Regions from separate parts of the Caballeronia sp. S22 genome, predicted to be linked through region 3. Evidence: predicted binding sites of a transcription regulator. Region 3 holds the regulator's gene; each other region holds the start of a gene.
What was found. Region 3 encodes FliA, which starts transcription of late flagellar genes. Its sites were predicted from a motif close to CTAAAGTTTNNNNNNNNNNNGCCGNTA; they were not measured.
Positions count from the first base shown of each region.

Region 1: motA (flagellar motor stator protein MotA) is a predicted target of FliA. The motif match lies at 2,542-2,568, and genes of this name have one in related genera.
Region 2: ACEN42_RS04680 (DUF4088 family protein) is a predicted target of FliA. The motif match lies at 3,592-3,618, and genes of this name have one in related genera.

Region 1 covers NZ_OZ180036.1:949,013-958,606, forward strand. The annotation lists gene ACEN42_RS19690 (MFS transporter) at 1-829, shown strand, start outside; gene ACEN42_RS19695 (hypothetical protein) at 919-1,086, shown strand; gene ACEN42_RS19700 (hypothetical protein) at 1,180-1,452, opposite strand; gene ACEN42_RS19705 (helix-turn-helix domain-containing protein) at 1,583-2,401, opposite strand; gene motA (flagellar motor stator protein MotA) at 2,664-3,536, shown strand; gene motB (flagellar motor protein MotB) at 3,555-4,535, shown strand; gene ACEN42_RS19720 (hypothetical protein) at 4,716-5,483, shown strand; gene ACEN42_RS19725 (Nramp family divalent metal transporter) at 5,534-6,865, opposite strand; gene ACEN42_RS19730 (DUF4148 domain-containing protein) at 7,130-7,414, shown strand; gene ACEN42_RS19735 (efflux RND transporter permease subunit) at 7,773-9,594, shown strand, end outside.
Region 2 covers NZ_OZ180035.1:990,026-999,619, forward strand. The annotation lists gene ACEN42_RS04665 (hypothetical protein) at 1-149, shown strand, start outside; gene ACEN42_RS04670 (hypothetical protein) at 213-470, shown strand; gene ACEN42_RS04675 (ATP-dependent helicase) at 620-2,743, shown strand; gene ACEN42_RS04680 (DUF4088 family protein) at 2,740-3,504, opposite strand; gene ACEN42_RS04685 (AzlD domain-containing protein) at 3,670-3,993, opposite strand; gene ACEN42_RS04690 (AzlC family ABC transporter permease) at 3,990-4,754, opposite strand; gene ACEN42_RS04695 (AraC family transcriptional regulator) at 4,840-5,661, opposite strand; gene ACEN42_RS04700 (CreA family protein) at 5,736-6,221, opposite strand; gene ACEN42_RS04705 (FadR/GntR family transcriptional regulator) at 6,523-7,266, opposite strand; gene ACEN42_RS04710 ((Fe-S)-binding protein) at 7,393-8,136, shown strand; gene ACEN42_RS04715 (lactate utilization protein B) at 8,133-9,524, shown strand; gene ACEN42_RS04720 (lactate utilization protein C) at 9,521-9,594, shown strand, end outside.
Region 3 covers NZ_OZ180035.1:208,369-217,962, reverse strand. The annotation lists gene ACEN42_RS00990 (cytochrome c5 family protein) at 1-822, opposite strand, end outside; tRNA gene ACEN42_RS00985 (tRNA-Arg) at 1,126-1,201, shown strand; gene ACEN42_RS00980 (Rieske 2Fe-2S domain-containing protein) at 1,223-2,224, opposite strand; gene ACEN42_RS00975 (diguanylate cyclase) at 2,416-3,510, shown strand; gene ACEN42_RS00970 (RNA polymerase sigma factor FliA) at 3,512-4,246, opposite strand; gene ACEN42_RS00965 (MinD/ParA family protein) at 4,262-5,179, opposite strand; gene flhF (flagellar biosynthesis protein FlhF) at 5,172-6,974, opposite strand; gene ACEN42_RS00955 (thiamine pyrophosphate-binding protein) at 7,286-8,992, shown strand; gene ACEN42_RS00950 (PepSY domain-containing protein) at 9,071-9,334, shown strand; gene ACEN42_RS00945 (cytochrome b/b6 domain-containing protein) at 9,337-9,594, shown strand, end outside.

The DNA of each region.
Region 1 (9,594 bases), on a different replicon from region 3:
CGGCCAGGCGCTCGCGATCGTCGCGCTCGCTGCGCTGGTCGGCGCGGTGATCGAACTGCGTCCGCTCGGACCGGCGCATCCGCTCGTGATTGGCGGACTTCTGCTCGCGCTGGCGGCGGGCGGCGCGTTCATCGCGGTCGAACGAAAAAGCCGCGCGCCGATGCTGCCGCTCTCGTTCTTCGCCGAGCGCACGTTCAGCGCGGCCGTCGTCTTCGGCATCGGCGTGAATCTCACCTATTATGGAATCGTCTTTGTTTTGAGCCTGTATTTGCAGCGTGTGCTCGGCCATACGCCTTTGCAGACCGGTCTCGCGTTCCTGCCGCTGACGGGCGGCTTCCTGATCTCGAACCTCGCGAGCGGCCCCGTCGTGGCGCGCTTCGGCTCGCGTGGCCCGATGATCGCCGGCGCGCTGCTCGATGCCGCGGGCTTCGCGGCGCTCGGCTTCGTCAATGCGACGACGCCCACGGCCGCGCTGCTCGTGCCGTTCCTGCTGATTCCCTCCGGCATGGGCCTCGCGGTTCCGGCGATGACGACCGCGCTGCTCGGCACCGTCGGCCAGCAGCGCGCCGGCACGGCATCGGCGGTGCTCAATACCGCGCGGCAGGCGGCGGGCGCGATCGGCGTCGCGGCGTTCGGCGCGCTCGCGGCGCACGGCGACGGCGCGCCGAACGCGGAACATATCGTCGATGCGGTGCGCTGGTCGGCGGCGATTTCCGTCGCGCTGTTGCTGGCCGCCGCGCTGATCGCGCGCCACGTGCGCAATCCGGCGAGCGCGAAGACGGAAGCCGCGAAACGCGCGTGCGGCGCGCTTTCCGACGAAGCCGAATGAAGACGGGCGGCAGCGGGAACGCACGTTGCAGTGTCAGGGCAAAGCACGCTGGAAGATCCATCCATTGACGGAAGATTCAGGAGATCACCATGTCGACGATGCCTCGCTCCCCCGAAGAGCCTCTCGAACCGGACCCGGACAAGCTGCTCGATCCGGACGCCCCGCCGAACCCCGACGATCCGGACATGCCCGATGGCCCGGATTCCGCCACGCCGATGGTGCCCGCCGATCCGAAGAACGGCGAGCCGCGCATGTGACCTGCTGAACGACCGGCGAGTTGATAAAGCAATGCCCGCGCGGCCGCATGAGCCGCGCGGGCATTCTTCCTGATAAGCCCGCCTGAAACGCTGCTACAGGCTCGTCGTCTGCACGGTGCCGGTTTCCAGCGCGCGCTCGATCAACGCTTCCTGCTGCGCCTTGCGCACGGCATCGGCGACGAGCGTATCGGGCGCTTCGACTTCCGCCTTGATCGCACCGATGATGCCGTCGGCCTCGACGATCACGAGCGACTCCGCCGAATCCGCGCGGCTGATGATGACCCGCGCCGGTCCGCCACCTTCCGCGATGCTCGCGCAGAACTGCATGTTTTGCCCGCCGATTACCTGCTCGAATGTTTGAATCATCGCTGCCTTCCGCGTTGGTTGGACAAAAGCTGACACAGGCTGCGCACGGTCGGCACGCAGCCTGCCTTCTCATTGATTCGCACATGCGCACCAGGTTCAATTCTGTAAGCATGCGGGCGGCGACGCAAGCTCAACGTCTTGCATCGTCGAGTTGGCGCAGGACGGCGGCCGTGGCGTCGTCGGCGGGAAAGAATGCCTCGATCGCGAGTTCGGACAACGTGATATCGACCGGCGTGCCGAAGACCGTCGTCGTGCTGAAGAACGACAGCACGCCGTATTGCGTGCGCATGCGCAACGGCACGACGACCGGATCGGTGTCCGCTCGCGTCGCGTGCCCGGCATGTTCGGGCGCGGGATACGCTTCGAGTTCCACGAAGAGCGCGGCGAGCGTCGCGTCGCCCGAGACGTCGATTTGCCGGCGCAGACGGGCGAGCAGATGGGCGCGCCACTCGTGCCAGTTGTCGATGACATCGGCGAGACCTTGCGGATGCATCGAAAGGCGCAGCACGTTCACCGGCGGCGCGAGCAGTTCTTGATCCGCCGATGCGACGAGCGGCGCGAACGCCGCGTTGGCCGCGACCATCGTCCAGTGACGATCGACGGCGAGCGCGGGATAAGGCTCGTGCCCCTTCAACACGAGATCGACAGCGCGGCGCGCGGCGGCGAGTTGCGGATCGGCGAGCGCGCGCTCGCGATACAGCGGCGCATAACCAGCCGCGACGAGCAGCGTATTGCGCTCGCGCAGCGGCACGTCGAGTTGCTCGGCGAGGCGCATGAGCATCTCGCGGCTCGGCAGCGAGCGTCCCGATTCGACGAAGCTCAGATGGCGCGTGGAAACATCCGCGACGCCGGCGAGGTCGAGCTGGCTCAGGCGTCGCCGCTGACGCCATTCGCGCAACAGCGTGCCGACGCTCGATTGCATGACGGAGTGTGCAAGGGTCGAGTTCATGCGACCGATGTTAGACGAAGCCCGCGCGCACGATCCATTACCCGCGACGTAATCGCCTCGAACGGCATGAGACTGTATCGCGAACGAACGTAAGATTTACTTCGCAAACATTTGCGCAGAAAAAGTTGCGCGCGTCACCCTAAATGTCCGGTGATTAAAAGCCGATAAGCCCCACAACAAGCGAAACAATGCGTCGCGAGCCGTGCGCGCCTCAATCCCGAGCACGCACGGCTCGCGGCGCCCGGACATTTGCGGAGAAAACATGTTTGTCATCATCGGATGGGTCCTGGTTATCGGCTCGGTGATCGGAAGCTTCATCGGCGTCGGCGGCCACCTCGCCGCCCTCGTGCAACCGTTCGAGCTGCTGTGTATTTTCGGCGCGGCGATCGGCGCGTTCGTCGTATCGAATCCGACGGCCACGCTCAAGAAAACCCTGCAATCCATCCCGAAGGCCTTCAAGGGCGGCGGCTACTCGAAAGAGAAATATCTCGCGCTGATCGCGCTGCTCTACGAACTGCTGCAAAAGGCCCGCAAGGAAGGGATGATGGCGCTCGAAGCCGATGTCGACGCGCCCGAGTCCAGCCCGGTCTTTCAGAAGTACGAGCACGTGATGGCCGATCATCATCTGCTCGATTTCATCGTCGACTATCTGCGCATGATGTCGGCGGGCAACGTCAACGCGCTCGAAATGCAGGATCTGATGGACGAGGAACTCGAGACGCATCACACCGAAAGCGCGGTCGCGGCCAATGCGATCCAGAAGATGGCGGACGGCCTGCCCGCGTTCGGTATCGTCGCGGCGGTGATGGGCGTCGTGCACACGATGGGTTCGGTCGGTGCAGCGCCCGCGGTGCTCGGCGAGATGATCGCGGGTGCGCTCGTCGGCACCTTCCTCGGCATTCTGCTGGCGTATGGCTTCATCGGCCCGCTCGCGGATCTGCTCAACGCCAAGGGCGCGGCCGAAGCGAAGCCGTTCCAGTGCGTGAAGTCCGTGCTGCTCGCATCGATGAACGGCTATGCGCCGACGGTCGCCGTCGAGTTCGGCCGCAAGGTGCTCTTCACCGCCGACCGTCCGAGCTTCAAGGAACTCGATGACGCGGTGCGCGCAACCAAGATGCCGAAGTCGGCTTCCTAACTTCACGGCATAGACATCATGGCTGAGAAACCATCACGCGATCCGCTGCAATCGGTGCTCGCGCCTACCGTCGTCGTGAAGCGCAAGAAGAAGGCGCACGGCCACGGACATCATGGCGGCGCGTGGAAGATCGCCTACGCCGACTTCGTCACCGCGATGATGGCGTTCTTTCTGCTGATGTGGCTGCTCGGCTCGACCTCGAAGTACGACAAGGAAGGCATCGAGCAGTACTTCAATACGCCGCTCTCCGCGCTCTTTGGCAACGATGGCGGCGCGTCGGCGCATACGAGCGTCATCACGGGCGGCGGCAAGGACTTGTCGAGCACGCGTCCGGGTGAAGGCAAGAAGAGCCAGGCGCAGCCCGTGCCGCAATCGATCGCGCGCGCGGCCGTCGCGATGGAAGACTTGCAGAAGCTGCAGCAGCTCAAGCAGAAGCTGATGGCGCTCATCGAGCAGATGCCCGCGTTGCGTGCGTTCAAGGATCAGATTCGCATCGCGATCACGAGCGAAGGACTGCGCATCGAGATCGTCGATTCGCTCAAGCGGCCGATGTTCGCCTCCGGCAGCTCGAAGATCGAAGGTTATGTAACGACGATCCTGACCAACATCGGCGCATCGCTGAACGATGTCGATAACCGCGTGTCGATCGCGGGGCATACGGATGCGGTGGCCTATTCGGGCAGTCAGGCGGGCTATTCGAACTGGGAACTCTCGAGTGAGCGTGCCAATGCGGCAAGACGCGCGCTCGTCGCGGGCGGCATGAAGGAAAGCAAGGTGTTGCAGGTGCGCGGGCTGGCCGACGTGCTGCCGCTCAACAAGGATGTCGTCGATGAGCCTACGAATCGGCGGATCAGTATTCTCGTGCTGAACAAGGCGGCCGAGCAGGCGTTCTTCCGCGATGGCGGACGGACCACGGTCGATGAGACGCGGCCTGTCGATGCGGCGATTCCGTCGGCAGTGGCGGCCAAATCGAATGCGCCGGTCGCGGTGGTGAAGTAGGGATTCGCGGATCTGGTCAAAGCGCCATGCCTGCAAAGGCATGGCGCTTTGCTTTGCACTCGACATTCAGCAGCGTGGTCCGCGCATCTAAAGTTTTCCGCCGATGTTCCGTTAACCCCTTGTCGGTGCGCCGTAAAGAGAGCCGCAGTCCGTGCCTACTACAAAGACCAACAATACGCTATGAAACTCTTATCGAAGCTGATGCTGCTCGCCCTGCCCGTACTCGCCGCCTGCGGAGGCGGGGGCGACGATCAGACTTGCAAGACCGACCTCGGCACTTTGACGAAGTCCTGCGTCCCCAATCCGTCCCATGCGTTGCCGGAAGGCATCTGGTACGGCTCGGTGAATTCGTCGCAGTCGGTTGCGGCACAGACCATCGTCCTCGAAACCGGCCAGTACTTCAGTATCTATACGCAGAACGGTTCGTTTGTCTGGCTGATCGAAGGCATCATGACGGCAACGGATGGCGCATTCACCGATCCGGCGACTGTCGGCTTTCACACGCTTGGCGCGATTCGCGCCGGCACGCTGTCCGGCAACTTCACCGCGAAGAGCGCGCTCACGGCGACGACGAGCCTCTTCGTCAGCCCGGATACGACCGCCACGAGCTTCAACGGCAACTACAACGCGACATACGACACGCCGATCGCCATCAGCGACGTCGCGCGCGCGTGGACCAGCGGCACGGGCGTCACGCCGGTCTCGACGATCACGGTCGCCGCCGATGGCACGGCCAAGGGCACACAGAACGCCTGCACGTTCACCGGCAGCTTCAAACCGCGCTCGACCGGCAAGCATCTGCTCGACGGCACGCTGAATTTCACGGGCTCGTTATGTGCTCTCAGCAACGTGTCGGTGTCCGTCGAAGCGACTGTCGTGAACGGGCAGCTCACGATCGTCGGCGTGACGCCGCAACGAGACCAGGCGTTCTATCTGTCGGCGCAGTAAAGGTGGGTGGCGCGCCATGTACGTGACCGATGCATGGCGCTCGTATCCGATCAACCGATCCACTCCGTCGCCGTCTGCACGACGAGCCATATGTTCGCCGCGCTGATCACCACGAACAGCAGCCAAGCGAAGAACTTCATGTGTGGCTTGTTCGCGAACGTCCCCATCAGGCTTCGATCGCTCGTCATCCTAATCAATGGATAAAGCGCGAACGGCAACTGCAAGCTGAGCACGACCTGACTCGCGACCAGCAGTTTCCCGACCGCGCCGTTCCCCATCACATACACGCCGATCAACGCCGGCACGAGCGCCAGCGCCCGCGTGATGAACCTTCGCTGATAGCAGGGAATCTTCAGGTTCAGGAACCCTTCCATGATCACCTGCCCCGCGATGGTTCCGGTGAACGTGGAGCTCTGTCCCGAAGCGAATAGCGTCACCGCAAACAGAACTGCGGCAAGCCCCGTTCCGACAATCGGCGCAAGCAGCTTGTACGCATCCTCGATTTCGGTGACTTGCGTATGCCCCGTCGCATGGAACGCCGATGCCGCGAGAATCAGAATCGCCGCATTGATGAGCAGCGCAAGAACCAGCGACACGATGGTGTCGAGCCGCGAGAAACGGATCGCCGAAGCAAGGCTCTTCGCATCGCGATTCACGACGCGCGTCTGCACGATCGACGAATGCAGATACAGGTTATGCGGCATCACGGTCGCGCCGAGAATGCCTATCGCGAGATAGAGCGGCTCGCGCTCGCTCAACGCGTGAATCGAAGGCACGAGCCCTGCGGCGATGGAAGGCCAATGCGGCTTGACGAGCACGAGCTCGACGACATAACCCACGCCGATCGTCGCAATCAGCCCGAGCATGATCGCTTCGAGATCGCGAAAGTTCTTGCCCTTCAAACCGAGCACGATGAGCGTATCGAATGCGGTGAGCACCACGCCCCATATCAGCGAAACACCGAACAGCAAGTGAAACGCGAGCGCACCGCCGAGCACTTCCGCGAGATCGCACGCGATGATCGATAACTCCGCGAGCATCCATTGCACATTCGCGACGGGCTTTGCATAGCGCTCGCGCGATAGCTGCGCGAGATCCTTTCCCGTGACGATGCCGAGCCTCATGGAAAGGCATTGCAGGACCATCGCCGCGAGACTCGACAGCACGACCACGAAGAGCAGGTTATAGCCATAACGCGATCCGGCTTCGATGTCCGTCGCCCAGTTGCCGGGGTCCATATACCCGATGGAAATGAGCAAGCCCGGTCCCGCGAATTGCAAAAGCTTTTTCCAGAGCGGTGCGCCCGGCGAAACGGCCACCGAGCCCTTGACTTCCGATGGACAAAACGGCGCGGTGGCTGTGGTCGGCAGATTGAAAGGCAATTTATCGGTTCCTGATTTTAAGTGGCTTACAAACCGCTCTCGCGGGCGAGTCTATCATCGGCCGCATGCGATTTCAGACAGCCCTTCGATGCTTCTTCCTCGTGTTCAGCGCGCGCTCCAATCTGACGATAACGCCATCTGATCGCCAGCATGTCGTCACGGTGCTACACATAGAATCCAGTGGTGGCTGCGGTAAGCGTGCCGACGCTGCAAATCGCACACCCGCACGCCGCGTTCATCCTTCACGCACATGAGGAGTACGCCATGAAACTGGTCACACGCATCGCCATGATCGCGCTCGCCGTCGCACCGCTGACCGCGCTCGCACAACAGTCCGACGGCCTGACGCGCGCACAGGTCAGACAGGACCTGCAACGCGTCGAGCAAGCCGGCTATAACCCGTCCGAGCGCGACGCCTTCTATCCCGCCGACATCCAGGCAGCGGAAGCGAAGGTCAGCACGCAAAGCGCATATGGCGCTTCCACGGAGGGCAGTTCGTCTTCCGGACGCACGATGTCGACGACACCGCTCGGCCAGACGCCGCAATAAGCACGCAGACATTCTCATCGAAGAGACACGCGCGGCTCCCATCGACCGCGAATGATCCCGCGCCGTCTCGCTGCACTTCAACACTGAGCGTTACCCGCGCATCAGCCGCGCTATTCCCCAAAGCTCTCCCCAAGCAATTCAAAAGAAAGCACGCATTCCTACCGCGCGCTTTCGCAAGCTTGCTTTCAAATCGCCTTATCTGACAGTCGCGCCATATTCACGTCATATTGTCGTTGGCACCCGGCCACTACCATAGCGACACGGATGGCGAACCGCACGCCTCGTTCCGTCATTGCGTCTCGCGCGCCGCACTCGCCTCTTTCGCAGCGCCCTTCCCCAGCATCTTCCGAACGACTCAATGTGGATAGTCAACGTTGCGCTTAAGCGGCCCTACACGTTCATCGTGATGGCCATCATGATTCTGCTGGCGACGCCCTTCGTCCTTTTGACGACGCCGGTGGACGTGCTTCCCGAAATCGATATTCCCGTCGTCAGCATCATCTGGAACTACACGGGCCTGTCCTCGCAGGACATGGCCAATCGCATCACGTCGGTCAACGAACGCAGTCTCACGACGACCGTGAACAACATCGAGCACATCGAGTCGCAATCGCTGCCGGGCATCGCGATCATCAAGCTCTTTCTGCAGCCGACGGCGAATATCCAGACCGCGATCGCGCAGACCGTCGCCGTCGAGCAGGCGCAACTGAAGCAGATGCCGCCCGGCGCGACGCCACCGCTCGTCATCAGCTATTCGGCGTCGAGCATTCCGGTGATCCAGCTCGGCCTGTCCAGCCCGAAGCAGTCCGAGCAGGACCTGAACGACACCGCGCTCAACTTCCTGCGTCCGCAACTCGTGACGATTCCCGGCGCGGCCGTGCCTTATCCCTATGGCGGCAAGACGCGCCTCATCTCCGTCGATCTCGATACGCGCGCGCTGCTCGCCAAGGGGCTCACGCCGACCGATGTCGTGCAGGCCGTCAACGCGCAGAACCTGATCCTGCCGACCGGCACCGCGAAGATCGGCCCGCGCGAATATACGATCAACATGAACGGTTCGCCCGCGACCGTCGCGGGTCTGAACGATATTCCCGTGCGCACCATCAACGGCGCGACGACTTATCTGCGCGAAGTCGCGCACGTGCGCGACGGCTTCTCGCCGCAGACCAATATCGTGCGGCAGGACGGGCATCGCGGCGTGCTGATATCGGTGCTGAAGAACGGCAACGCGTCGACGCTTTCCATCGTCAACACGCTGCAGGACCTCTTGCCGCAAGCGCGTGCGTCGTTGCCGCCGGATCTGAAGATCAGCGCGCTCTTCGATCAGTCCGTGTTCGTGAAGGCCGCCGTGCAGGGCGTGGTGCGCGAGGCGCTGATCGCCGCCGCGCTTACCGCCGCGATGATCCTGCTCTTTCTCGGCAACTGGCGCAGCACGTGCATCATCGCGATCTCGATTCCGCTCTCGATACTCTCGTCATTGATCGTGCTGCATGCGCTCGGGCAGACCATCAACATCATGACGCTGGGCGGCCTCGCGCTCGCAGTCGGCATTCTCGTCGACGATGCGACCGTGACGATCGAGAACATCGAGCGGCATCTGCATCTGGGCACGAATCTGCATGACGCGATTCTCGAAGGCGCGGGTGAAATCGCGGTGCCCGCGCTCGTTTCGACACTATGCATCTGCATCGTGTTCGTGCCGATGTTCTTTCTCACCGGCGTCGCCAAGTTCCTGTTCGTGCCGCTCGCGGAAGCCGTCGTGTTCGCGATGATCGCGTCGTACATTCTGTCGCGCACGCTCGTTCCGACGCTCGCGATGCTTCTGATGGGACACGCCCACGCGCCCGATGCGAAAGCGAAGCCGAATATCTTCATGCGTTTGCATCGCCGTTTCGATCGCGGTTTCGAGCGCATGCGCGGCGCGTATATCGTCATTTTGTCGACGCTGCTCGTGAAAAGGCGCCTGTTCGCCACGCTCTTTCTCGGCTTCTGTCTGCTCTCGACGGCGCTCGTGTTCGTGCTCGGCGAGGACTTCTTCCCGAGCGTCGATGCGGGCGATATCCGCATGCACATGCGTGCGCCGACCGGCACGCGCATCGAGGAAACCGCGCGTCTCGCCGATGAAGTCGAAAAGGTCGTGCGCCAGATCGTGCCGCAGGACGAGCTCGCCACCATACTCG
Region 2 (9,594 bases), 780 kb from region 3:
TGAAGGCGCAGAACCAGCAGGCCAAGGCGCAATACAAGGAAGAGGTGCAGAACGCGAAGATCAACCGCAAGGCGGACAAGGACGCCGCCAAGGCGGAACTGAACGCGACGGAGCCGGGCACGCCGAAGGACGCGGGCCTGCAGCACTGAGCGTGACGCGTCGCGAGGCCGCGCGTCGCGGCGCTCGCGGCATCTAAAAGAAGGGAGGACATCATGAATCGAAAAACCAATGCGCTGCTGGCGGCGCTGATCGCCGGGACGCTCGCGAGCGTGAGTGCGGCATCGTTCGCGCAGACGACATCCGACGCCCCGACCGCCGCCGATCAGAAGGCCGCGAAGGAGCAGTCGAAGGCCGACAAGAAGGCGGCCGTCGCGCAAGCCAAGGCCGACAAGAAGAAAACGGAAGCGCAGTCCGACGCCAACGAAGCCGCCGCCGACGCGAAGCTGAAGAACGCGAAGAAGGCGGAGTAGCACGCGCTTTCGTAGCGACGCGAGCCCGGTTCACCGCGAACCGGGCTCGTTTCATTTGGGGCCAAAAGCCCAGTCGAGCCAAAGACTTGCGCGCGCGGGTTGTATGGATATACAGTGTGCGTCACTCTTTTGCCGCCGCCTTCCTTCACGTGCTCACGCTTCCCGACACCGCCGACGCCGCTTCCGATTCCACCGCGAAACAGGTCGCCGACTATCTCGCGAAGCTCAACGAGGCGCAGCGCGAGGCCGTCGAGTTCGGCGTCGATGAACCGGGTCGCACGGGCGGCCCGTTGCTCGTGATCGCGGGCGCGGGATCGGGCAAGACCAACACGCTGGCCCATCGCGTCGCGCATCTGCTGGTGAAGGGCGCCGATCCGCATCGCATTCTGCTGCTCACGTTTTCGCGCCGCGCGGCGCTCGAAATGACGCGGCGCGTCTCTCGCATCGCGATGAACGCGCTCGGCAAGAAAAGCGCGATCGCGCAGGGGCTGACGTGGTCGGGCACGTTTCACAGCGTCGGCGCGCGGCTGTTGCGCGATTACGCCGATCTCGTCGGGCTCGCGCCATCGTTCACGATCAACGATCGCGAAGATTCCGCCGATCTCATGAATCTGGTGCGGCACGAGCTCGGGTTGTCGTCGAAGGAGAAGCGCTTTCCCGCGAAGTCGACCTGCTTCGCGATCTACTCGCGCGTCGTGAACACGGGCGCGTCGCTTGGTCATGTGCTCGATCAGTCGTATCCGTGGTGCCGCGAGTGGGAAGCCGACCTTAAGCGTCTGTTCGCCGCCTACGTCGCCGCGAAACAGGCGCAAAGCGTGCTCGATTACGACGACCTGCTGCTCTACTGGTCGCATCTCGCGGCGGAGCCTTCAGTGGCGGCGGATCTCGCTAGTCGGTTCGACCACGTGCTCGTCGACGAATATCAGGACACCAACCGCCTGCAGGCGTCCATCCTGCTCGCGATGAAGCCCGACGGTCGCGGTCTCACGGTCGTCGGCGACGATGCGCAGTCCATCTATTCGTTTCGCGGCGCGACCGTGCGCAATATCCTCGATTTTCCGGGCCATTTCGATCCGCCCGCCGCGACCGTCACGCTCGATCGCAACTATCGTTCGACATTGCCGATTCTCGAGGCGTCGAATGCGGTGATCGGGCTCGCGTCGGAGCGCTACACGAAGAATCTGTGGACCGACAAGGCATCGGCGCAGAAGCCGCGCGTCGTTTCCGTCGCCGATGAAGCCGATCAGGCGCGCTATGTCGTCGAAAAGGTGCTCGAAGCGCGCGAGGCGGGCATGAAGTTGAAAGCGCAAGCGGTGCTGTTCCGCGCCGCGCATCACAGCGCGACGCTCGAAATCGAACTCACGCGGCGCAACATTCCTTTCGTGAAATTCGGCGGACTCAAGTTTCTCGATTCCGTCCACGTGAAAGACGTGCTGGCGGTGCTGCGCTGGGCGGAAAATCCGCGCGACCGCGTCGCGGGTTTTCGGGTCGCGCAGTTGCTGCCGGGCATCGGTCCGGCCATCGCCGGGCGCTTGCTGGATAGCGTCGCGCAGGATCAGGCGCCAGGCGCGATTGCCAGATTTCAGGCTCCCGCGCGAGCCAGCGAAGACTGGCCGCGCTTCGTCGGGCTGATGGCGAAACTTTGCGGCCGCGAATCCGGCTGGCCGGCCGAGTTCGAAATGATCCGCCGCTGGTACGAGCCGCACCTGGAGCGCAATCACGAGGACGCGGCGATCCGCATCGGCGATGTGCTGCAGATGGAGAGCATCGCGTCCACGTATCCCACGCGCGAGCGCTTTCTCACCGAACTCACGCTCGATCCGCCCGACGCGACGAGCGACGAATCCGGCGTCCCGATGCTCGACGAGGACTATCTGATTCTTTCGACCATCCACTCTGCGAAGGGCCAGGAGTGGCGCAACGTGTTCGTGCTGAACGGCGTGGACGGCTGCATTCCGTCCGATCTGGGCACGGGCAGCGACGAGGAAATCGACGAGGAGCGGCGTCTGCTCTACGTGGCGATGACGCGCGCGAAGGAAGACCTGCACATCGTCACGCCACAGCGGTTCTACGTGCACAACCAGACGCATCTGGGCGACCGGCACGTCTGGGCGCAGCGCACGCGCTTCATCCCGCCGCATCTGATGCAGAACTTCGAAGCGGCCGCGTGGCCGCCGGTGATCGCACCCGCCGCGCCGACGGCGGCGGGGCTGGCGGCGGCCGCGAAAGCGAAAATCGATATCGCGGCGCGCCTGAAGGGAATGTGGGATTAACGCTGCGCGCGTGACGGTCGCGGCGCGCGCGGCGACGGTGCAAAGATGCTGCGCAGCCACGCGGCGAAGCGCGTGAAGCCGTCGTAAGGTTCTTCGACGAACAGCTCGGGCCGCAGCGAGCGCACATACTCCAGCACCTGTTGCGCTTCCTGCTTCTGGATCGACCCATAGAAAATGCCGAGCCGCAGCAGGCAGCGCAGTTCGCCCAGCTTTTCACGCGCGGTCGAGCCGATGCTCGTCTCCACGGAAATCTTCGTTTCGTACACGCGCTGGCGCAGCGAATCGGCGAGACGCCACGCGGGCGTCTGCATCTTTTCTTCGACTTCGCGAATGTCCGCCGCAGCCGATTTCATCTGCGACGCGAGCATGTCCACTTGCGACACGTCGCCCTTCGCCTCGGTGACGATCGCGGTCGCCCACGCGCGCGACGCCGCGATGAGATCCTCCGCTGTCCAGTCGGCGCGTATGGCGAACGCGAATCCGTGCTCGGCGGCCTGTCGGATCAGGATTTCGACGACATCGGGAAACTCCTTGTCGAGCGCGCGCTTGGCCCACGCGTACTGGCCGTGCGTGAGCATGCGCTGCACCGCCTGCTCGGTCAGCGGCGTGTCGTTGTCCAGCAGCTTCGCGCGCAGGAAGTCTTCGAACGTCGGCGTGACGAATTGCGGATCCAGCTTCAGCGACAGGCGCATGAACGCTTCGAAATCGCGATGCAGCGAAGCGATCGTCTCTTCGCGCAACGAAAGGGTGATTTGACGCATGTTGGTTCCCGGTTCCGCGTCCGGATGGTCCGGAGCGCGAGAAGTGCCTTTGGCGCCGCTCTCGGGGCGGAGTCCATTCGTTTCTGATATCGGCGCGGTTTCCGGGAACTTGAGGATTTTTCGATGCTTTTTGAAAGCCGTTGGCCAGCGAATTGACGGAAACGTTTAGCGCAGCACGGCGAACTGCCAGACGAAAAATACCGTCAGCGACACCGCAATCGTCAAAAGCGGCCGTTTCGTGAGTGCGCAAACGATGATCGCGACGATCGACGCTACAAGCTGCGGATTGCGCCAGGTGATCTCGGCGCCGTTGCCGTGCGGCGAGACGGCCATCGGCACGATGATCGCCGTGAGCACCGTCACCGGCACGAATGAGAGCGCGGTGCGCACGATCGGGGGAAAGGGCAGGCGCTCGCCCAGCACGAACACGGCGGCGCGGATCACATATGTGACCACTGCCATGCCGAGGATCAACGTGATGTAGTTCATTGCGTGCGCTCCTTGGCGTTCTTCAGGCGGTCTTTCTCGTGCGGCCGGTTTTCCATCAGCGTGAGCACCATGCCGACAGCGACGCCCACGAACACCGCCGCGAGCAGCCCGAGCTTGTACGGCCAGCCCTGCCACGCGAACGACAGCACGCCCGATGCGAGCGCCGCTGCGACGAAGCGCACGGCGACAAGCTGCGGCACGATGATCGCGATGAACGTCGCGACCATCGCGAAGTCGAGGCCGAGAGACTTCAAACCGGGAAACGCCGCGCCGAACAACAGGCCGAGGAGCGTCCACAACTGCCAGTTCAGGTACATCGCGACGCCGGAGCCGAAAAAGTAATGCGGACCGGTCTCGCCCGGCGCGCGCTTCTGATAGTGCGCGTAGGCGACGGCGAAGACTTCGTCGGTGAGAACGCCCGCGAGCGCCCAGCGCCAGCGGCGCGGCAGATGCGCGACATACGGCGCGAGCGTCGCCGAATAGAGTACGTGTCGCAGATTGACGACCAGCGTCGTCGCCCAGATGACGGCGAAGCTCGCATGCGACGCGATCAGGCCGACCGCGATGAACTGCGCGGAGCCCGCGAACACCGCGAGCGACATCAACTGGCCATGCCAGAGCGTGAGCGGACTTGCGGTGACGAGCGTGCCGAAGATCACGCCGAAGGGCGCGGCGCCGATCATCATCGGGATGGTGTCGCGTGCGCCAGCAGCGAATTCGCGCAACGCGGCGCCGGAAGGTTGTGCGGGTGTTGCTTTCAAGGTTTCCTCCTATGGAAGCGAGGATACGCAAGACGCCGGCTTACACGCTTGTACGTTCTTGCGCTTTCCTGGCTGGGCGAAGCGCTCAGCGCCAGCGGCCGGGCGGCACGCCGAACGTTCGCTTGAAATGGCGCGTGAAATGACTCTGGTCGGTGAAGCCGCTCGCCGCGGCGACGTCGGTCACGGATGCGCCCGCGCGCAATGCCGGCAACGCGCGCACGATACGCAACTGATTGCGCCATGCGTGCGGCGCGAGACCCGTTTCGCGTGTGAAGAGACGCGCCGCGTGGAAGGTCGAGAGACCGACCGTCTGCGCGAGTTCGGCGAGCGTGACCGGTTCGAGCAGATCGTCGGCGAGTCGGGATTTCATCGCCGTGACGCGGTGTGTGTCGGCGGCGAGCGGCGCGATGTCCGGGCGTTCCAGCGCGTAGCGGCCGAGCAGCGTCGTCACGGCATCGACGAGCGCCAGTTCCGCGGCGAGCGGATCCGCGCCGCTTTCCAGCAGCCGATGCGCGACGACCAGGCGCCGCGCCAGATCGGGATCTCGGATGATGTCATCGGGAAACCAGGGCGACGATTCCCGCCGCCCCGACATGTCCCGCGCGAGGCCTTCGACGAACGGCACCGGCAGATAGAACACGCGATAGCGCCAGCCCGCATCGACGGCCCGCGCGCCCGTATGCAACTCGCCGGGATTGATCACCGGCACCGAGCCCGTTTCGGCCACGTGATGCGCGCCGCGATAGTCGTAGCATTCCGCGCCGGCTTCGATGACGGGCACCGTGTAGGCGTCGTGCCAGTGCGGCGAGAATTCGTGATCGTAGTACTCGGCCGTGACCATGTCCGCGTCGGGCACGAGCGGCGAGCGCCAGTAGCGTGCGGCGTTGCGGAAACGGTCGGCGTTCATCGTCGGGAAGTTCTGAGACAAGCGGAATCGCTCAGTTTACAACTTTGCTACGCGCCGGACAGGACAGTTGCGCATCACTTCACCGGTATGGTCGTGCCTTCCGGCACTGGCACGGCCGTCACGCTGTTCTTCGGGCTGCCGGTCGCGACGCGGTCGCTGTACGTCAGATAGACGAGCGTATTGCGTTTCGCATCGACGATGCGCACCACGTGCAGCGTCTTGAAGATGAACGACATGCCGGCCGAAAACACATCGGTTTTCTGCTTGAGCGGCTGGGCGATCTTGATCGGCCCGACCTGACGGCAGGCGATCGACGCCTCGGTCGGGTCTTCCGCGATGCCGAGCGTGCCTTTCACGCCGCCCGTGCGCGCGCGCGACACGTAGCAGGTCACGCCCTGGACGAGCGGGTCGTCGTAAGCGTCGACGCTCACGCGATCCGAGCCGGTGAAACGGAAATTGGTGTTGACGCTGGCGATCTCCTCCGCGTGCGCGAATCCCGCGCCGAGGAGGGTGGCGAGCAAGGCCAGGTTTCGGGCGAGCGCAAGGACGGAGGGTTTCATCGTCGTCTTCCGGAAAAGAGAAAGGGCGTCGTATTGTATCGACGCCCTTGGCTCTTCGATGCATCTCGCGCTTCGCATGCAGTCAATGAAAGATCAGATACAGGATCACCAGCACGATCACCGGCACGCCGAGCAACCATCCAAGTAGGTAAGGCATGTCGTCCTCCTTCGCGTGTTGTTGTTGACGATTCCAGTATCGCGAGGAAGGCCGGCGGGCGTTAGCCGTGCATGTCCGAAATCTGTGTAGGTGTTGTCCTATCAGGACTTTCTCGCGGCTTACAGATTCGTAAGGCGATTCGATTCAGGCGACGCGCTTCTTCCTTGCAGCGATGTCGGCGTAGAGCGTGCGCACGTAGTCGAGATGCGCGCCCGCGCACTCGCGCGCCCGCGCGGGATCGCGCGCGACGATCGCATCGAAGATCGCGCGATGCTGGGTCATCAGATTCGCTTCGACTTCATCGTCGTAATCGACGAGACGATGCGAGGTCAGCATCGATTCGCGAACCAGTTCGTTGAGGCCGTGCATGACGTGCGTGAGCGCGACGTTGTGCGTCGCGTCGGCGATCGCGAGATGGAACGCCGCATCCTTTTCCGCGATGCGCGTGCTTTTGTCGGCGACGGCGGTCTGGAGCGCGTCGAACGCGGCGGCGATGCGCGCGATATCGGCGTCGGTGGCGCGCTCGGCGGCGTAAGCGGTGGACAGCGTTTCGAGGCCGTGGCGCAGTTCGAGCACGTCGGCGCTGGCGTTCGGCTGCTGTTCGAGCAGTGCGGCGAGCGGATGCGACACGAGCGGCGCCGTCACATCCGACACGACGAAACCGCCCCGTCCCGCCGCGCGTATGAATCCGTCCGATTCCAGCCGTATCAGCGCCTCGCGCAGCGACGGGCGCGACACGTTCAACTGCTCGGCCAGATCGCGCTCGGCGGGCAGGCGCTGGCCGGGCAGGAGCGTGCCGTTCGAGATCAGTTCGCGAATCTGACCGGACACGACATCGGAGAGGCGCACGCGAGCGTACGAGTGCGCATGGACGGGCTGAAAACTCATCGCTGGACGCTTATGCCGGTTGAAAGCTGGTGAATGTCCGAGTTTGACACGAAAGAGGCATCTCATTAAAGTCTTGGTCAGACCAAGCTTACCAAAAATGATTGTCCAACCCCACGATCGGACCTCATGAAAGTTGCCCTGTTCGTCCCCTGTTTCATCGACGCGTTCTATCCGCAGATCGGCATCGCCACGCTCGAATTGCTCGAGCGGCTCGGCGTGGACGTCGACTATCCGCCGGACCAGACGTGCTGCGGCCAGCCGATGGCCAATAGCGGCGCGCACAAGGACGCCGCGGGCGCCGAGCGCGTGTTCGCGCGGAATTTCGCCGACTACGACTATGTGGTCGGGCCGTCGGCGAGTTGTGTGCATCATGTCCGCGAGCACTTCACCGCGATCGAGCAGACGAGCGCGGTGCAGAAGGTTCGGCGCAATACGTTTGAGCTCGTCGAATTCCTGCATGACGTGCTGAACGCGCGCGAGTTTCCGTGGGCCGAGTTTCCGCACAAGGTCGGGCTGCACAACAGTTGCAGCGCGGTGCGGCATCTGCGCGAGACATCGAATTCGGAAGTCGCGGGCACGCCGTTTTCGAAGCCTCGCGCGCTGCTCGAAGGCGTGAAGGGCATCGAGTTCGTCACGCCTGCGCGTCCCGATGAATGCTGCGGGTTCGGCGGCACGTTCTCGGTCACTGAAGAGGCCGTGTCCGTGCGCATGGGGCAGGACAAGGTGCGCGATCACGTCGGGGCGGGCGCGGAGTACATCGTGTCGGGCGACATGTCGTGTCTCATGCATCAGCAAGGCTGCGCCGAGCGCATGAAGGCCGATGCGAAGTTCATCCATATCGCGCAGGTCCTGAACGGAGCACGCGCATGAGCAAGACCGTTCGCATCGATCACGCGAAGGCGGCGGGCGCGTTCCTGCAGAAGCCGGATCACGTCGCGTTCCACGACAAGCGTTTGTGGGACTTGCGCAGCAAGCGCGACGCGCAGGCGCACGGCATCCCGGAATGGGAGACGATGCGCAATCTCGCATCGCAGATCAAGGAGCACACGCTTTCCAATCTTGCCGATTACATCGCACAGTTCGTCGATCAGGCCGAGAAGAATGGCGTCGTCGTGCACTTCGCGGCCGATGCGCAGGAACACAACGAACTCGTCTACAAGCTGATGAGCGAGCGCGGCATGACCTCGCTCGTGAAGAGCAAGTCGATGCTCACCGACGAGTGCTACATGCGCGACTATCTCGAGCCGCGCGGCATCACGGTGATGGAAACCGATCTCGGCGAGCGTATCCAGCAGCTCGATCATCAGGACCCGAGCCACATGGTCGTGCCGGCGGTGCACAAGCTGCGCGCGGATGTGGCCGAGCTCTTCGGCAAGACCATCGGCACCGATCCGCAGAACAGCGACATTCACTATCTCGCCGAAAGCCAGCGCATGAACACGCGGCCGTACTTCGTGCGCGAGAAGACGGCGGGCATGACCGGCTGCAACTTCGCGGTTGCGGAAACGGGCACGGTCGTCGTGTGTACGAACGAGGGCAACGCGGATTTGTCGGCGAACGTGCCGCCGCTGCATATTGCGTCGATCGGCATCGAGAAGCTCATTCCGACGATCGCCGATCTCGGCGTGTTCGTGCGCATGCTGTCGCGCAGCGCGCTCGGGTCGCCGATCACGCAGTACACATCGCACTTTCGCCAGCCGCGTCCGGGCACGGAGATGCACTACATCCTCGTCGACAACGGTCGCGCCGAGCGGCTCGCGATGGACGATTTCTGGTACTCGCTCAAATGCATCCGCTGCGGCGCGTGCATGAATACGTGTCCGGTGTATCGGCGCAGCGGCGGGCTTTCCTATGGCGGGACGTATTCCGGGCCGATCGGCGCGATCATCAATCCGACCCACGACCTGAAGCGCTACAGCGCGCTGCCGTTCGCCTCGACGATGAACGGCAGTTGCACCAACGTCTGCCCGGTGAAGGTGAACATCCACGAGCAGATCTACAAGTGGCGCGAGGTGATCGCAGAGAAACATGAAGTGCCGTTCGTGAAGCAGGAAGTCCTGAAGATGGCGGGGCGACTTCTCGCGAGTCCGACGCTTTATCGCGCGACGGTCGCGTCGCTCGGCGGCGCGCTGAAGCGTCTGCCCAATTTCGTGCTCTACAACCCGCTTAACATCTGGGGACGTCAGCGCGATTTGCCCGAAGCGCCTGCCGAGACTTTTCACGAGTGGTACAAGAAAAACCGGAAGCCTGAAAAATGACGACTCGCGAAGCTTTTCTTTCGAAGATCCGCGCGGCGCAGCCTGCATCGCGTCCGCGTCCCGATGTGCC
Region 3 (9,594 bases):
TTTGCCGTGCAATGCGTAGTTGTAGACGGTGTCCATCGGCTCTTTCAGGCGCGGCGCCCATGCGGCCTTGTCGCCGAACTTCGGCGCGTTGAGCACGCCAGCCGCGTGACATGCCTGGCAGACTTGCTCATAGAGCGCCTTGCCGGCTTGAGCCGCATCGGCGCTTTGGCCACCCGCTGCCGGTGCTGCAGCCTGCGGCACCGATGCCAGTGCTGCGACGGCTGCCGCCGCCTGCGCGTTCTCATTCGCGCTCGCGCCTGCCGGAGCCGCTGCGCCCGATGCCGCTGCCGCCCCCGATGCGCCCGCGCTCGCCGCCGCGCCCGATGCGGGTTGCGCCGGTTCCGCCAGCTTGCCGCCGCTGCCGTTGGCCATATAGACGACCGCGCGCGCGATTTCGAAGTCGCTGTAATCGTCGGGGCTGGTGCCGCCGCGTGCGGGCATCGCGCCCTTGCCATTGAGCGCGTTGTGCAGGAGCGTGTCGTAGCCTTCACCGATACGCGGCGCCCACGCGCCGGCATCACCGAACTTGGGTGCGCCAGCGGTGCCCGCTGCGTGACAGGCGGAGCACACGGCCTTGAAGACTTCCTCGCCGGACTTGTAGACGCGCGGCGCGTTGGCGTCGCGGATATCGACTTGCGCGGCGGGCGCGATGCGCTCGTTCACCGACTGCTCGATGTCCGTGCCCGCGCCGGTACGCGTCGAGTTGTTCACATAAACCGCGAGCAGGATGATGATGGCGACCGGGATGCCGAATCCCGCGATGATCGCGGCGATGAGTTGGCCGGGCGTCTTGATCGGGGCTCCGTGGGGTGCTTCGCTCATGCTTGTCTCGTCTCCCGTTTTTTGGTGTGAGTCGGTTCAGTGACAGCGTGACAGCTACCGCATTGCGCTTGGGCGCGCCTGGGGAAAGGCACGGTCGATTATAGACGGAACGCTTAACTGTCGGCGCGAGGTGGCTGTGGCGGCAGTGCGGGCGTTTACCCGAATCGTGTGATGCTTCGCGCGATGCGTCCAACCCCGTGCGATGGACGAAGTCACGGAAAACAGGTATTCTCTCGGATTCGTTGGGCCTTGCAGCAGCCGTTTGTCTTTTGGCGCTTCCCTCACGCAAGGCCTCTCCCCGATGCGCCCGTAGCTCAATGGATAGAGTACTGCCCTCCGAAGGCAGGGGTTGCTGGTTCGATCCCAGCCGGGCGCGCCAATCCTTCTCCGCGACGCGCGATCATTCGGCTTCCGCGAGAATCGTCCCCCAGCCGAACCCCATCCCCGCCAGCCATCTCCGGTAAGCCACCGCCATCCGATCACACCGCTGATGCAACTCCGCATCGAGATCGAGCGGCAGACGCCGAGGCCATTGCGACTCGACGATCGGCGTGTCCTGCATCAGTATTTCCATATTGAAGTCGTAAAGCGCCTGATCGGAATGCGTCGCGTCGTCCTCATGAATCGACACGAGCCACGCGCGCGTTTCCGTCTGCGTCACCGGCGACGCCGCCAGCATGATATGCAGCGCACCCTGTCCGCCTGACGCCATCTTCGTGAGACTCGCGATCAACGGACGCTTCGCGCGATACACATAATCGATCATCGCGCCGCCGCCCTGTCCAGGAATCCCCGCGGGTTGCCAGTACCGACACTGCCGCGCCTCCAGTCCGCCATCGGAAGTCTGCACGACTTCATAATCCGGCACTTCCGTGTGCGCGTCCTCGCCCAGAATCCCCACATGCACGAACGAAAAGTGCGCCATATCGAGAAAATTTTCGACGACGCGCGGCGCCGATGACCTCACCGTCTGCGGCGCGAGATTGATGCGCCGGCCACCGGGAATCGCGGCTTCGGGAAAGAAATCGAGCGCGTAGGCCGGCTCGCCGAAGCACATCCACACGACGCCGTACTTCTCCTCGCTGACGAACGTCGTCGCGCAGGCACGCTTCGGAGGACGCAAAGATGGATTCGATGGAATCCGCAAGCACTGCCCTTCGATGTCGTAACGCCAGCCGTGATACGGGCACACGATCTGATCGCGCATCACGTGCCCGAGCGACAACTGCGCGCCGCGATGCGGACAGTAATCGCGCCACACATGCGCCGCGCCGATACTGTCGCGCCACACGACGATGCGCTCATCGGCGACGACAAAGCCGCGCGCGCCGCCTTCGGGAACGTCTTCGCTATTGCAGACCGGCAGCCATTCGCCGACCAGAGAAATGGATTCGTCGCGCATCACGGTGAATCGGAAATAGAAGTGCGAAAGCCGTTATTACACGAAACACAGCGTCTTCGCAAAACGTTGCAAAATAGCGGATCGCTCGCTCGGCGCAATTCGATACCACGCCATAAAGCCGATGCCACGCGACGGGGCCGCAGTACACGACAGCAAGATAAAAGAAAGAAATCACCATCCAGGGGTTCAGTATGGAGCAGGCGCATCAACCGGCACGCCGGCCTTATGCCTTCGCATGGTCCGAGCACCGGAATCCCGAGCGCGAGCAGGCCACGCTGCGGGTCTGGATGGGGGCGGCGGTTCTTCTGGCCTACGGCATCTTCGCGTGGCTCCGCCCTTCCTACGATGCACTGGCGGTCGCGCGTCTCATCGCGCTCTACGTGTCTTACGGTGCGGCCACGCTGCTGATCGTCAGCCGCATGAGCACGCCGTCGGAGAAGCGTCTCACGGTCACGACCATCGCCGATCAAACGCTGCTCGGGCTCGCGCTTGCAGCGGGCGGCGCGATCGCGCTGCCGCTCATCTGGGTGATGTTCTGGTTTCTGATCGGCTCGGGATGCCGTTACGGCAAGCGCACGCTCGCGGTGTCGTGCGCGACGGCGCTTATCGTCGTGATGGCGCTCGGCGTCTGGCAGCCGTGGTGGCGCGCCAATCTTCCCGCCGCGATCGGGCTCGGTTTGAGCGTGCTGGGCGCATCGGTGTATTTGAGCGTACTCGTCGATCGCCTCGGCAATGCGAATCGCGATCTCGCGCGTCAGGCATCGACCGATCCGCTCACGGGCCTGTCCAACCGATACGCGCTCGAACGGATCGTCGATCGTGCGATGACCGCGCGCGAAACCGATGGCGACGATGCCACCGCGCTCCTTCTCATCGATCTCGACGGCTTCAAGGAAGTGAACGATACCTACGGTCACGCCGTCGGCGACATGCTGCTGCAAGCCTTCGCGCAATCGCTCGCGAAGCGCATGCGCAAGTCGGACACCATCGCGCGTCTGGGCGGCGACGAGTTCGTCGTGCTCGCACATCAGGTGCGCGACCGCGCGGCGGTGCTATCGGTGGCCGACAGCATTCACTCGATTCTCGACGCGATGACATCGGTGCAGGAGCGGCCGGTGTCGGTATCGGCGAGCATCGGCGCGTGTCTGCTTTCGAGCGCGACGAGCGCGCAGCAATCCGGCATCACCGCCGTGCTGCGCGCCGCCGATCGTGCGATGTATCGCGCGAAAAGTCTCGGCGAAGGGAAAACGGTCTTCGCCGAAACGCGCGACTTCGAAACGAACTGAATCAGGCCTCGACGCTCGTCCACGCCTGCTCGCGCAGCTTCGTGCGCAGACGTGCGACCGCCTGGCTGTGCAGCTGGCACACGCGCGATTCGCTCACTTCCATCACCGCGCCGATTTCGCGCAGGTTCAGGCCGCGTTCGTAGTAAAGGCTCATGAGCAGCTTCTCGCGCTCGGGCAGCTTGTCGATCGCTTCGATCAGCGCGCCGCGCAGGCTGTCGTCGAGCAGCGCCGAAAGCGGGTCCGAGCGATCGACACAATAACGGTCGAGGAACGGCTCGTCGTCAGCGGAGCGGTCGAAGTCTTCGTAGTAGATCAGCTGGCTGCCGTGCAGATCCTGGAGCATCGACTGATATTCATCGAGCGGCATCTTCATGTGCTCGGCGATCTCCGTCTCGCTCGCGGAGCGGCCGAGGTTCTGCTCGACCTTATGCACCGCCGATTCCACTTCGCGCGACGTCTTGCGCATGCTGCGCGGCAGCCAGTCGTTGGCGCGCAGCTCGTCGAGCATCGCGCCGCGAATGCGCTGGCTCGCGTAGGTTTCGAATTGCGCGCCTTGATCTTCCTTGTAGCGGCTCGCCGCGTCCAGCAGACCGATCATGCCGGCCTGGATGAGATCGTCGAGATCGACGCTCGCCGGCATCTTGGCGACGAGCTGAAGCCCCAGCCGACGAACGAGCGGCGCATATTTCGTCAGGACGTCCGACTGTGAGAGTTTGCCTTGGGCGTTATACATCATGGTCACCTATCTTGATCACATCGACGCCGTGCTGCTCATTGCAAAGTCGTGAAGCGCGGCCACACGATGCGCCGCCTCCCGCCCGCCCTGTTCAGAGTCGCCAACCGGAATTCGCGCGTCTGGCTGGCCGTTCGCCGCGCGCATGTACGGCGCGGGGCGCATCGGCCAGTGGAGGAGCTCCGCCGCGATCGCGCGGTAGTCGCGTGCCGCGGCCGTGGCCGGGAACGCTTCGACTGCGCAGCGTGAGAGTTCCTTTGCCCGAGCGACGCGCGCATCCTCGGACACATACCCTGCCTGCACGAGCGACACGGCCAGATACCGGCTCGCGACGCCCGACAGGTTGTCGAACGCGACCGCCGCGTCAGCCGGGTTCTGCACGTGATTGATGAGCACGCGGAACTGGCCGATCGCATGGGCGTAGTGCAGGCGCTTCATGCACGCATACGCCTCGGTGATCGCCGACGCGGCTACCCGCGTCACGATGAGAAAGTCATGCGCCTGAGCCGCGAGCGTCGACAGCGCGCCGTGACGGTCCAGCTGCGCATCGATCAAAACGATGTCGGCCGGACCATCGAGCAATGCGCGGCACTGCGCGGCGTCGTGGCTGATGCGCTCGTCGCGCGGCGCGGCGATCTGCGAGAAGCCGAACGGCGTGCGCTCGACGACATCGGCGAGCGCGCGGCGGCCGGACATCACCGCGGCGAGCGTGCCTGCATCGGACAAACCCAGCATGCGGCTCACCGATCCCGCGTCCTGATGCTCGTCGATCACGAGCACATCCTTGCCGTGCACGGACAGCGCCGCGCCGAGATTCACCACCGCCGACGTGCACCCGATGCCCGCCGGCCCGCCCGCAACCGCCACCACGCGCGAACCGGCACGCGTGAGCAGCCGTCGCAGACCTTCCGCCTGGTCGAGCACGAACTTATCCAAAGTGCACCCCATGCAGTTCGGTCGTGGCGCGCGCGGACAATGCGGAGAGCAGCGCCGGCACTTCTTCGTCCTGCGGAACGAACGGCGAGCCGTCGCGGGGAATGCAGAATGCGCTCTTGATGAGAAAACGCTTGGTCGCGACGTACAGGTTCTCCGGCACCTTCTGGCCGGTCGACACGTAATGCACCGGCAGCTTGTAGCGGATGACCGTATCGAGCACGCCGCCGAGATTCGTCGCCTCGTCGAGCTTGGTCAGGATGCAGCCCGCGAGCGGCGGCTGATCCGCCGCGCTCTTGTATGCCTGCACGACTTCGTTGAGCGTGTCGCCGTGGCTCGTCGCGTTGAGCAGCAGGATGCGCTGCACCGGATGACCCGCGCCGCACAGCATCGCGATCTGGTCGGAGACCATGCGGTCGCGCTGGCTCATGCCGATCGTGTCGATCAGCACGATATGTTTGTTGCGCAGCTCGGAAAGCGCGAGCTGCAGGTCCGCGGCGTCCTTCACCGCGTGAACCGACACGCCGAGAATCTTGCCGAAGATGCGCAGTTGCTCGTGCGCGCCGATCCGGTAGCTGTCGGTCGTGAGCAGCGCGACCTTGCTTGCGCCGAAGCGCATCACGCAGCGCGCCGCGAGCTTCGCGGTGGTCGTCGTCTTGCCGACGCCCGTCGGGCCCATCAGCGCGAACACGCCGCCGCGTTCCATCAGCGCATCTTCGCTATCCATCACCGGGATGTTCGATTCGAGCACTTCCTGCACCCATTCGAGCGCGCCTTCCACGCTTTCCATCTCCGGCATGTTGTCCACCATCATGCGGACGAGTTGCGCGGAGAAACCGGCGGCGAAGAGACGCTTGGTCAGCGCGCCGCCCGTCGGGTTGCGGCGCTGGCGCTCGCCCCAGAGCAGACCGGAGAAGTGCTCTTCCATCATCGAGCGCATCGACGAAAGCTCGTTCATCACCGTTTCGTTGACGACCTGCTCCATGCGTGCGCGGATCGCTTCCGTCACGACCGCCGCCGCGTTCGCCGGCAGACCTTCGAAGGCGCCTTCCTGCGCAGCCGGCGCGGTGCTCGCCGCCGGTGCTTCGGCGTGCGGCGCGCTCGCGTTGATCTTCTGCGCGGCGCGGCGTGCGGCGACCTGCGCGGCTTCGCGTGCCCAGTCGGGCGTTTCGACCTTCGATTGAACGCGCGCCTGAGCGATGGCCTCCGCGCGGTTCGCTTGCGCATGCGCTTGCTGGCGAATCGCGTACTTGCCTGCTTCCGGCGTTCTGTCGGCGCGCGTCTCTTGCGCGGCGACAGGAACCGGCACGCCCATACCGCGAGCGATCGCGGCGGACGCCGTCAGCGGTCGGTTCGACGGCATCGTCGCCTGCTGCGCGATGCGCTTCGCATGCTCGATCAGCCACGGGTTCGAGTCGGCCATCGTGCGCGGCGCTTCTTCGTCGGAAGCGGCTTCGTGTTCGTGCGCGAAATCGTCTTCATCGTCGGCGTCGGTGTTTGCGCCGAAGACCGACGAAAACACGTCCCCGCTCGCGTAGGGATTCGCGGCGGATTGCTTCGCCGGCAGCGCGGCGGCCGCAGCGGCCAGCGCGGCGCGCGACGAGCCCCCCGAGCGCACGGCCTGTTCCTTCGCGGCCGGCGAGATCGACGCGATATCGCTGTCCGCGACACCGACGATCTCCACGGAACCATCATCCAGCGTGCGATTGGACAGCACCACGGCATCGGGGCCGAGCGCTTCACGAACCTGGCGCAATGCGTCGCGGCTGTTCGCGCCGATGAATTTACGAATGTTCAAACTTGCCCCCGATGAGGTGAAACTGCGATCTTTGCGAGGCGGACCCGCTTGGCTCGTTGCCGTGTCCGCTTTTCAGTGAAGCCATTATTGCGAACTCCACCCTTTCTCCATCGCTGGATAAGGGGCGAGAAAAAGGGGTATTTCGGCTGATGGAAATGCCGCGGGCAGCGCGAACAGGTCGCGCGCGCCGGGAAAAAATTCCGCTTTGCTTCTGGCCGCGTGCTCGCCCGACGGCGTAAGCTTTAGGGCAATTCGCTCACGGTCCGGCCCGCATCCGCGACGATCCGGACACTCACAGGAGAGTTCTTCGCATGGCGTCCGCTGTCCCCTCCGCGCAATCCGCTTCTCCCGACAATCAAACTACCGGCGCGCGTCTTCTCGTCGATGCGCTCGTGCATCACGGCGTCGAGCGCGTGTTCTGCGTGCCCGGCGAGAGCTTTCTCGCCGTGCTCGATTCCCTGCACGACGAAACCTCGCAGATTCAGACGATCGTCTGCCGCCACGAGGCGGGCGCGGCAAACATGGCCGAAGCGGTCGGCAAGCTGACGGGCAAACCGGGCGTCGCGATCGTCACGCGTGGGCCGGGCGCGACGCACGCGTCGATCGGCGTGCACACCGCGTTTCAGGATTCGACGCCGATGATCCTGCTCATCGGCCAATGCGCGCGGGATCACATGGACCGCGAGGCGTTTCAGGAAATCGACTATCGGCGCATGTTCGGGCAGATGGCGAAATGGGTCGCGCAGATCGACGATCCGCGCCGCGTGCCGGAGTACATGAGCCACGCGTTTCACACGGCGACCTCGGGCCGTCCGGGTCCGGTCGTGCTCGCGCTGCCCGAAGACATGCTGACCGAAGCGGTCGCCGCAGCGCCGCCCGCGCCGCGTTATCAGCGCGTGGCGGCATCGCCGTCGACGGCGCAGATCGACCGGTTGCGCGAACTGCTCGCCAACGCGAAGAAGCCGTTCGTGATCGCGGGCGGCAGCGGCTGGACGCTCGAGGCGACGCAGGACTTCGCGCGCTTCGTCGAGCAATGGCGGTTGCCGGTGGGCTGCGCATTCCGCTATCAGGACACGCTGTCGAACGAGCATCCGAACTATGCGGGCGATGTCGGCCTCGGCATCAATCCGGCGCTCGCGGCGCGCGTGCGCGATGCCGACGTGCTCTTCGTGCTCGGCCCGCGCATGGGCGAATCGACGACGGGCGGCTACACGCTGCTCGACATCCCGAAGACGAAGCAGACGCTCATCCACGTGCATCAGGGCGCGGAGGAACTCGGGCGCGTGTACAGCGCCGACCTGCCGATCGTCTCGGGCATGCCGGAAATCGCGTCGATGCTCGCGGCGCTGACGCCGCCCGCGAATATCGCGTGGAATGGCGAAGCCGAGGCCGCGCACGCCGCGTATCTCGAATGGCGCACGCCGCGTCCGATGCTCGGCGATGTCCAGCTCGGCGAAATCATGCGCCAGCTCGCGGAAACGATTCCCGCTGATTCGATCCTCACGAACGGCGCGGGCAATTACGCGACCTGGCTGCATCGGCACTATTCGTATCGGCATTTCCGGTCGCAGTGCGCGCCGACGAGCGGGGCGATGGGTTACGGCGTGCCCGCCGCGATCGCCGCGAAGTCGCTTTATCCGGACCGCACGGTGATCGCGTTCGCGGGCGACGGCTGCTTCATGATGTCGAGTCAGGAACTCGCCACGGCGATGCAATATGAATTGCCGGTGATCTTCATCGTCGTGAACAACGCGCAGTACGGAACGATCCGTATGCACCAGGAGCGGCATTACCCGAACCGCGTGCATGGAACGGGGCTGACGAATCCGGATTTCGTCGCGTTTGCGCACGCGTTCGGCGCGCACGGCGAACTCGTCGAAACGACGGATCAGTTCATGCCTGCATTCGAACGCGCCCGGAAATCGGGCCTGCCCGCGTTGATCGAGATTCGCATTCCGCAGGATCAGAGCACGCCGGGCGCGACACTCGAACAAATTCGCCGGCAAGGACAGCGCTAAGAGACAAACTTTCAATCTTCTTGCAGACCGCTCCCGGTGGCAGTAGAGTAGCCAGTTCGAAAACACAGGGAGTTAGCGATGCTTAAGATTCTGGCGTTGTCATTGGCGTTGGGCTTTTCGGGCGCGGCTTTCGCGAAGGCAGACTGCACCGCGCATCCGAAGAGCGAATGGATGAAGGAATCGGATGCCAAGGCTCAACTCGAGTCGCAAGGCTACAAGATTCGCAAGTTCAAGGTCGATGGCAACTGCTATGAGATCTATGGCCACGACAAGAACGGCAAGAAAGTCGAGATCTATTACGACACGAAGACGCTGGCTGTCGTGAAGTCGGAAGTCGAGTAAGCGTGACGGACTTTGCCCGCGTGAAAGTCTGGGACGCGTGGGTGCGGCTCACGCACTGGGCCGTGGCGGGCATCGTCTTGTGGAATCTGTTCGGGCCGACGGATTCCACGCATCGTTTGCTTGGATATGTCGCGGCGGCGCTCGTTGTCGCGCGTGTCGTGTGGGGTTTCATCGGATCGCGTCACGCGCGATTTTCAGCGTGGTGGCCGACGCGTTCGCATCTCTCCGACTATCTGAAATCGCTTGCGAACGGCAAGCCG